3 regions of the Lysinibacillus sp. GbtcB16 genome follow, and region 2 is predicted to be linked to each of the others. Evidence: riboswitches for the same ligand, from Rfam matches in the RefSeq annotation. Region 2 holds a riboswitch; each other region holds the start of a gene.

Evidence for each region. A riboswitch is a leader RNA that binds a small molecule or an ion and turns the genes downstream of it on or off. The one in region 2 is predicted to bind cobalamin.
Region 1: another riboswitch for cobalamin. It lies ahead of KVT27_RS17535 (ABC transporter substrate-binding protein); the one in region 2 lies ahead of KVT27_RS20235 (FecCD family ABC transporter permease).
Region 3: another riboswitch for cobalamin. It lies ahead of cobT (nicotinate-nucleotide--dimethylbenzimidazole phosphoribosyltransferase); the one in region 2 lies ahead of KVT27_RS20235 (FecCD family ABC transporter permease).

The regions. Positions count from the first base shown of each region.
Region 1 is NZ_JAGXJV010000005.1:83,563-86,847, forward strand. It holds gene KVT27_RS17530 (acyl-CoA dehydrogenase family protein) at 1-1,409, shown strand, start outside; cobalamin riboswitch at 1,469-1,649, shown strand; gene KVT27_RS17535 (ABC transporter substrate-binding protein) at 1,794-2,765, shown strand; gene KVT27_RS17540 (FecCD family ABC transporter permease) at 2,762-3,285, shown strand, end outside.
Region 2 is NZ_JAGXJV010000009.1:46,032-49,316, reverse strand. It holds gene KVT27_RS20245 (YdhK family protein) at 1-111, opposite strand, end outside; gene KVT27_RS20240 (biotin transporter BioY) at 228-824, opposite strand; cobalamin riboswitch at 979-1,169, shown strand; gene KVT27_RS20235 (FecCD family ABC transporter permease) at 1,366-2,412, shown strand; gene KVT27_RS20230 (ABC transporter ATP-binding protein) at 2,418-3,209, shown strand.
Region 3 is NZ_JAGXJV010000001.1:591,111-594,395, forward strand. It holds gene KVT27_RS02880 (DMT family transporter) at 234-1,088, shown strand; cobalamin riboswitch at 1,150-1,325, shown strand; gene cobT (nicotinate-nucleotide--dimethylbenzimidazole phosphoribosyltransferase) at 1,420-2,475, shown strand; gene KVT27_RS02890 (trimeric intracellular cation channel family protein) at 2,544-3,149, opposite strand.

The DNA of each region.
Region 1 (3,285 bases), on a different contig from region 2:
AAAAAACAATTGAGGAGACATATAATACGGGGATTGTTGGCTATGTGCATAAAGATATTCCCCAACTAGGTCACAAAGGGAATTATGTCTATAGTTTTGCACAAGGTTATTTACTGTCACATGCGGAGCCCGGTTTTTATTGCCCTGTGACGTTAACGATGGCCACTGCCTATTTATTAGACCATTATGCAGAGGAAGAAGTTAAGCAGCGCTTCTTACCGCATGTTTGTGCAACAGGCGATATGGAGCTATATGAGGGAGCGACTTTTTTAACAGAGCGACAAGGAGGCTCGGATGTTGGTGCGAATGTAGTAGAAGCAAAACTTGTGGGGAATGAATACCGCCTCTATGGTGAAAAGTATTTTGCCTCCAATGCAGGGATGTGTGGGGTTGCAATGGTATTGGCACGAATAGAGGGTGCACAAGCAGGCTCTAAAGGATTAACCCTATTTGCAGTTCCATGGCGAAATGAAGATGGATCGGCTAACCATCTTCGTATTCGACGACTAAAAGATAAATTAGGTGTGAAAGCCGTTCCATCTGGTGAGGTTGAGTTTGATGGAGCACTCGCGTATGTAGTTGGTGATCAAAATAAAGGGATTTATTATATGCTGGAGGCGCTTAATTTATCAAGAATTTGTAATGCTGTGGCATCCATTGGTATTATGCGCCGTGGCTTCTTAGAGGCGAAGCACTATGTGTCAAATCGATATGCCTTTGGTAAACCTTTAACACAGTATCCTATGATCCAGGATACATTAGGTAAATATGCCGCTAAGCTGCATGTAGAAGTAGCCACGATTTTTGATCTTATTCAATTATACGATAAAGTGACAAGTGGTCAGGGAACAGAACAAGACATCATCATGAACCGTTTATATATTGCCATTATGAAAAAGGAAACGGCAGAGCAAGCGGTCCATTATGCAAGTGAAGCAATTGAGCTACATGGCGGGAATGGCTATATTGAGGACTTTGTAACACCACGCTTACTGAGAGATGCGCAAGTGTTGACGGTATGGGAGGGTACGGCTAATATACTAGCTTTGGAGCTTATTCGCTTAGTGGATAAATACAGGGCACATGAATTGTTTGTTCAAGAGATGGGCGCGCGATTAGAAGTTTTAACAGACCATTCATTAGTGAAAATCGTTCAAGAGCAATTAACTAAACTATCGGCAACCTTACAAATTTTTAGTACTCTCGATGAAGCGACAAAAACGTTTGAAGCAAAGGATGTTGCCAAAAAAATGGCTCAATTATATGAAAGTGTCGTAGCCGTTGAGTGGGCACAAAAATTTGGTGGGAAATATGACAAACTAGCGGATGTTTATTTAGAGCAAACTTGGTCATTACGAACGATTGGTGCTCCGATGAAAACCATACAGTATTTTGCTGAAATCGTCTAATAACCTTTGGAGTCGCCTTGAGATAGAGGCGACTTTTTTTAATTTCATGTATAATAAAATCAACTGAATAGTATAAAGGTTCTTTACTTATGTAAAGTGAAAAGGGAAATCGGTGTAATTCCGATGCGGTCCCGCCACTGTAAGTGTGAGTTTTTTCAAATGATGCCACTGAAGATTTCGGGAAGGCTTGAAAAAACGTAATGCACAAGCCAGGAGACCTGCCTTTATAGCATAGACATGACAGCCTACGAGGATAGGATGGTGGATTTTGTATCAGTTTTTTGGTGCGATTTTGACCCCTCATCATTCGAAGATGAGGGGTCTTATTTTGATGGAACAATATTTCTAACACCTGAACGCACAAATCAACGAAGGAGGATTCACATGAAGAAATTTTGGAAAATAGGGGTATCGGCATTTTTAACGATAGGGTTGCTAGCAGCTTGTGGACAAGAGGCACAAAAAGACAATTCCACACCTACAAAAGAACAAACACAACAAGAAACATCTAAGGCGGAAGAAGCAACATTCCCTATGACTATAACGGATGCTATTGGGAAGGATATTACACTAGAGGCTCCTCCTGAGAAAATAGTGTCACTTATTCCAAGTAATACAGAAATATTGTTTGGCCTAGGTTTAAAGGATGAAATAGTAGGGGTTACAGACAACGACGATTATCCACCAGAGGTAGCTGAAAAAGAAAAAGTTGGTGGCATGGAGTACAATATTGAACAAATTATTGCCTTAAAGCCAGATATCGTTTTTGCTCATGAATCTAGCATGTCTCTTTCGGAATCAGCTATAGCACAGCTAGAATCGGCGGACGTGAAAGTATTTGTTGTAAAAAATGCCCAAGATTTTAATGAAACCTATACAACGATTGAACAGCTTGGGCGTGCTACAGGGAAATTACCAGAAGCCGAAAAAATCATTGCTGACATGAAGGCGAAAGTGGAAGAGGTTCAGGGGAAAGTGAAAGACGTTGAACCTAAGAACGTTTTTGTAGAAGCCTCTGATGAACCTAATATTTATACAGCTGGACAAGGTACATTTATGAACGCAATGCTTGAGATGATCCATGCAAAAAATGTAGCAGCAGATGGTGATAATTGGTATGAAATTGGTGCAGAACAAATTATCACAAAAAATCCAGATGTCATCGTGGTGACATATAGTTATGTACCTGATATTTTAACAAAAATACCAAAGCGTGCTGGTTTCGATACAATAAATGCAGTGAAAAATAATGCTATTGTGCAAGTAGATGAAAGCACAACAAGCCGTCAGGGACCACGTTTAGCGGATGGCCTTGAGGAATTAGCAAAAGCTATCTACCCTGAGGTATTTAAGTGAAAAAAGTAGCAACAGCCTATGTATTAACATGTACGCTTCTTATCATTAGCATCTGGTGTGGCGTCGCTATAGGCTCTGTTCATATTCCGATAGAAGTGCTGTGGAATCAGTCAGTTGATGAAACAGCTGCCAATATCTTTTGGAAAATTCGCCTGCCCCGTGTGCTTTTAGCGGGGCTAGTAGGAGCTTCTCTCGCCATTGCGGGAGCGGCTTTCCAAGGCTTGCTCAAAAATCCATTAGCAGATCCATATACATTAGGTATTTCATCTGGTGCTTCTGTCGGCGCAGTCATGACAATCTTTTTTAGTATTTCTATGCCTGTTGTAGGCTTGTATGCCTTACCTACCTTTAGCATGATAGGCGCGATTATTACAATGGTGATAGTGATGAGCTTTGCTAGAGTAGTGGACCGTTCTTTAAAGATGGAAACACTGATTTTAACAGGTGTTATCTTTAGTTCATTTTTAGGATCGTTAATCTCGTTAATGATTGCTTTATCGGGAGAGGAACTGCGCCAAGT
Region 2 (3,285 bases):
AGTATAGTCTGAAGTTGATGAAGGCTCCGTTTTATCTTCAGAGCAAGCGGATAAAGTAAGTAAAGCAACTGCTGATAATAGTCCACCTGACCATCTTCGCTTGAATATCATATGAGATCCTCCTTTCTATTTGCCCTTACTGTAACAAACAAATATGCAGAAAAGATGGACATTCATTATTACAAAAAACTTCTTTAGTCTATTGACTAAAGAAGTGGATGGAAGCGTTATTGAATGGGCATGATTTTCAATGTTTTTTGTAGTCGGTACGCTAACATACCAGCGAAAATAGCTAAAATAATATCTTTTGGGAGTGGGGGAATCATCCAGAGCCATACTAATCCATAGGAAAAATCCTCTGGCGCACTGGCCCATAGTTTATACGCAATAAACATCCAGTTTGTACCTACTAAATAATTGATAGCAGTTGCGATGAATGCAGCTAGCATAAAGCTTTTCTTTGTACCACTTCGCTCTACCATTAAACCGGCAACATATGCTGCTAAAATAAAGGTGATAATGAATCCAAATGTAGGACTTAATAGTTGACTGAACCCTCCACCAAAGCGAGCAAAGACAGGTGCTCCTGCTAATCCAATACACATATAGACAGTGCAGGCAAGCGCTCCCCTCCTACTACCCAAAATAAGTCCAGCTAAAATGGCAAAAAAGGTTTGTAGAGTAATCGGCACTCCTCCCACTGTCATAAAGGGCACAAAGGAAGTTATATTGGCACCGATCATCAAGAGGGTAGAAAATAATCCAATATATGCAATATCTACAGTCTTTAATTTTGGATGGCTTTGTTCGGATACTGTTGACATGACCTCACCTCTAATTTCAAAGTATTTATCGTTAGTGTAAAAAACAAAAACAAATGTGTCAACTTTATTATAAGTATTGGTTAACTCAATCGTGTTGGAAATTCCTTGTAGACTAACTATCTATAAAACTGTATGATAGAATCGTCATAATTTTTTAACTTTACATACTATTGGTGTGACATTTTAAACAATGTCGCTTAAAAGGGAAGTCGGTGGAAGTCCGACGCTGTCCCGCAACTGTAACGAGGAGTCCTATCATGTTTATTTGCCACTGTTAAAAATGGGAAGGCTATTTATAGGATGATGAATCGAAGTCAGGAGACCTGCCAATAAGTAATACCTGTAATGCCCACGAGGATGCAAGCAATTACGGACAATAGCTGGATTTTCTGACTTTGTTTATTCGAGGGTATTTTTGTGCGTATTTTTGCATGAAATGCCCTTTTTTTATTGAGTGTCAACTGAAGTAAGATCATCTGACCTACATTATGCGAACGTATATTTAATTGCTTCATTCATCATCTTAGTAGGAGTTTAATGAATGAATAAAAAATTTATGTTATTTTCTTTAGTGCTTCTTTTCGTATTAATTGTATCCATGACATTTGCTGTAATGGTTGGATCTGTTTCGGTGACGCCATTATATGTATGGAAAGTAATTCTTTCGAAATTACCATTTATACAACACACTATAGAGCAAGATTGGAGTCGCTCACAGGAAATTATTATTTGGCAAATAAGAGTACCTCGCGTTATCCTTGCCGCTATTGTAGGAGCGGGTTTAGCCATTGCAGGGGCAGCGATTCAGGCACTTGTACGAAATTCCATTGCGGATCCATATATTTTAGGAATTTCTTCAGGAGCAGCAGTTGGAGCAACTTCAGTAATTATTTTAGGTGCTTTTTCATTTTTAGGTATCTACGCACTTTCTGTATCAGCCTTTATAGGGTCTTTGCTCGCAATTGGTTTAGTGTTTTTCTTATCGCGCGTAGGTGGCCGTGTCTCGATTTTTCGCTTGCTATTGGCAGGGATGGCAGTTTCCTTTATATTAACGGCCATTTCTAATTTTATATTAATGATGTCAAAGCAAGAGGGTGCTTTAAAGGCTGTTATGTTTTGGATGTTAGGCAGCTTAGCGGGAGCAAAATGGAATAATATTATTATTCCAGCCTCCATCTTTTTCATTGTGTTTGGGCTTTTATGGCTATTCTATCGAAATTTAAATTTGCTATTACTTGGGGAAGAGGCAGCAGTAACATTAGGGGTGAATCTTCAACAATTTCGCATACAGCTCATTTTACTTGTCTCACTTTTAACGGGGGTACTTGTAGCAGTGAGCGGTTCTATCGGATTTGTGGGATTAATTATTCCGCATATAGTACGATTAATTGTCGGTTCTAACTATAAATATGTAATACCGGTCAGTGCTTTATTAGGAGGGATTTTCTTAGTTTGGGCAGATGCATTAGCTCGAATTATTATTGCTCCACAGGAAATGCCAATTGGTATTATTACAGCCTTTTGTGGGGGACCGTTTTTCATTTGGTTACTCCGTCGTAATAATTATTCTTTCGGTGAAGGAGATTAACTTCCATGACATTAGAAGCAAAACAAGTATCATTCTCCATTTACGATCAGCGAATACTTCATGAGGTAAGTGTAAAAATAAAGGAAAAGCAATTTGTCGGGTTAATTGGCCCCAATGGTAGTGGGAAGTCGACATTGCTTAAAAATATGTATCGTCTCCTAAAGCCTGAAAGTGGGACAGTCTTGTTAAATGAACAAGATATTTTAAAGCAATCTAGTAAATCCATTGCTAAAAATTTAGCCGTTGTTAGTCAAGAAACACCCGTATTATTTGACTTTACTGTTCATGATTTAGTCAGTATGGGAAGGACTCCACATAAAAAGCTATTAGAGCTTGATCAGGAGCAAGATTTTCAAATTGTAAAAGATGCTTTGAAGCAAACGGGCATATTGCACCTAGCGAAACGAAGCTTTAGCTCACTTTCCGGTGGGGAGAAGAAGCGTGTTATGGTGGCAAGAGCACTCGCTCAGCAAGCACAGATACTTATATTAGATGAACCAACAAATCATTTAGATATTCAACATCAACTTCAACTGATGGATTTAATTCAAACTTTGCATCTAACAGTAGTAGCCGCTCTCCATGACTTGAATATCGCCGCCATGTACTGTGACCAAATTTATGTTTTACAGCGCGGACGCATTGTTTGCCATGGTACACCAGAAGAAGTACTTACACCATCATTGTTGCGAGAAGTATTTGGAGTATTTGCTGATATTCAAACACATTCACTGACGGGTAAGCCGTATCTTACATACGTCCCTGAACAATTTGCAAGAGGGAGCAACCTTATTTAGTTTGCCACGATCATTCAACACCATCTAATAAAAAAGGGCGCCATTTCATCTAAGAGGGCGCCCTTTGTCATCTACT
Region 3 (3,285 bases), on a different contig from region 2:
ATGAAGTAATTAGCGTTTCCTTTTCCCTTTATCTATAAATCGTACTCTGTAATTTTCAGAAATATGTTACAATTATATCGATGAAGGAGGGATTTTGTATGTTTCGTTCAATAGCACCCCCAACAATGTCTTTACAGTAGAATCTACTGTTAAGGCATACAATAACAGTTTGCTCATTTTCAATAGATTCTACTGTGTAGGTTAATACTTATACGTAGAAAGTAGGAATTGTAATGAGCGGAAAATTAGCGTTTGTATTATCCATGATTATTTTTGGTGCAGTTGGTGTTTTTGCCAAGTATATCCCTTTGTCTTCAAGTGAAATCGCTTTTTGGATGAGTTTAATTGGTGCTTGTTTTTTGATAGTGATTTTTATTTTTAAAAAGAAAAGTTTAACGAAAAGAAGTATTCTCAAAAATAAGTGGAAATTAATTCTTTCTAGTGTTGCCTTATGTGGGAATTGGATTTTCTTATTTCAGGCTTATAAAGAAACAACAATTGCTAATGCTGCACTCAGTTATTATTTTGCACCAATACTAGTTATCTGTTTATCTCCAATAATCTTAAAAGAGAAGCTAGTTGGCAGAAAAATACTGTATGTCTGTGTGGCTATTATCGGACTATTTTTGATTGTCCAAAGTCAAGGCACTGGAGACAGTAAACATTTTATTGGTATTGTCTACGGTCTTATCGCTGCATGCTTTTATACAGCTCTAACATTTACAAATAAATGTATATGTGGCTTAAAAGAACCGGAAAATACAATTATTCAACTATCTTTAGCAGCTTTTTTCCTTTGTTTTTATATACTTGGAACAACAGGGTTTCAGGTTATGACACTCAATTTTAAGTCAGTCCTATTATTAATGACATTAGGTATTGTCCATGCAGGGGTTGGATTTTTATTGTTCTTTTGGGGCATGTCAAAGCTGAAAGGGCAAAGTATAGCCATTCTTAGCTATATAGATCCACTGACATCATTAGTCATTTCAACGATGATTATTGGAGAAAAAATGACGCTTCTACAAATAATAGGAGCGGTACTATTATTAGGGTCAACATTGCTAAGCGAGCTAGAAAAAGAATAGGCATACAAAGTATCACATTCAAATATTGACAGAAGAAATATGCTGTCGTAGATTAAAAGTAGTTTAATACAAGCATTAGGTGCCCATTAAGGGAGAATAGGGAATAAAGTGAAAAGCTTTAGCGGACCCGCCACTGTAAAAGGGAGTTTAATAGTGAAGACCACTAGCTCATTGCTGGGAAGGTACTATGAAATGTTGAACTTAAGCCAGGAGACCTGCCTATTTGCTTGAAGAGGATATAGATGATGGAAAAGTCTGTAGTTTATTTGTCATGACAATAAACTACAGGCTTTTTATTTTGTCTTCATGAAGAACGAGAGGAGAAATGACAATGCAATTATTACATGACACAATTCAAAACATTCAAGGCGCTAATAAAAATAGTAGGGAGCAAGCAAGGAAGCGAATAGATATTCTTTGTAAGCCGCCAGGTAGCCTAGGTAAATTAGAGTCCATTGCTGTGCAGCTTTCTGGGATTACAGGACAATTATATCCTGTGATTGATCAAAAGGTGATGATTGTCTGTGCAGCAGATCATGGAGTTTGTAAGGAAGGTGTGACGACGAACCCACAAGATGTTACTTTATTTCAAACATTAAATTTCCCAAAAGGAGGTACAGGTGTTTGCGCGATTGCAAGTGTGACGAATACGAAGGTTGTAACGGTCGATGTTGGAGTAAAGGATGATCTTCCACTCAATTCGGGCGTAATCGTTCAAAAAGTAAAATATGGTACAGATAACATGGCACAAGGCCCTGCTATGTCTAGAGAGGAGGCCATTCAATCTATTGAAGCGGGGATTCGTGTGGCAACAGATGAAATCATAAAAGGAGCCAATCTACTTGGTACAGGTGAGATGGGCATCGGTAATACAACGCCGAGTACTGCGATTTTAGCTGTTTTGACTGGCTATGACCCAATTGAAATAACAGGATTTGGAGCAGGTGTTGGTCAAGGAGGAATTGCTCATAAAGCAGCGGTCATTCAAAAAGCAATTACGCTCAACAAACCCAATCCTAATGATATCATTGATGTTCTAGCTAAAGTTGGAGGGCTAGAGATTGGGGCTATGGCTGGTATCATCCTTGCAGCCGCAAGTCATCGAAAACCTGTTGTGATTGATGGATTTATTTCAACTATTGCTGCGCTTATTGCTTATCAAATTGAACCAAAAGTAAAGGATTTTATTATACCTTCTCATGCATCGGAGGAGCCAGGGGCTAAAATTGCCGCTGAATTACTAGGAGTGGAGCCCATGCTGCACATGAATATGCGGCTAGGAGAAGGTTCCGGTGCAGCCCTAGCCTTTCCCCTATTAGATGCTGCTTGCTCGATGATGAAAAATATGGTGACGCTGGAAGAAGCAATGAATCTTTTGACTAAATAGTTACTGAAAAAAAAAATAAGCGCAAATAGTTAAGGAACCATTTGTGCTTATTTAATCAATGATAGACTCTATGCCCGATTCAACCTTCGCAAAGGTAAACGCCATTTCATCATATAGGAAAGAATACGTAAGGCTGTTATTACCGCAAATAAAATATAAAGGAAGATATCTCCTGTAAAAACTTCAAACCCAATAACAAGTCCTGCGAGAGCAGCCCAAACACCATAGACTTCGTCACGAAGAACAAGTGGTTTTCGTCGAGCTAATAAGTCACGCACGATACCACCACCTGAACCAGTTAAGACCGCAGCTACAATGACAGCGCTGATCGGCATATCCAGCTTTACGGCGTAGAGTGCGCCTTGAATAGCAAATGCTGATAAGCCAATTGCATCTGTGAAATTGCCCCAACGATGCCAGTGTTGAATCAAATGATGAGGAAAAATAAAAAATATGGTAATGGCAGCAAGTGCAATTTGAAACATCATATCCTGTCCCCATAATGTCGTGACAGGTAGCCCGATAAGTAAATTTCGAATAGCCCCTCCACCAAAAGCAGTGACGATACCGAGTATATAAACACCGAATAAATCGTATTCCTCTTCCATTGCAATAATTGCCCCAGAAATAGCAAAGGCAATTGTACCAATAATACTAAAAACATCCCAAGCCATCCCTTTCACCCCTTCTATAAATAAATGAATCTCATTCCTAAAGCATAAAGATCCTGTAAGTAACAAAATCTATGAATTTAATAGCCAAAATTCATCATTAAATACTCTTCTTGAAATAAGTCCGCACATTAGCTTA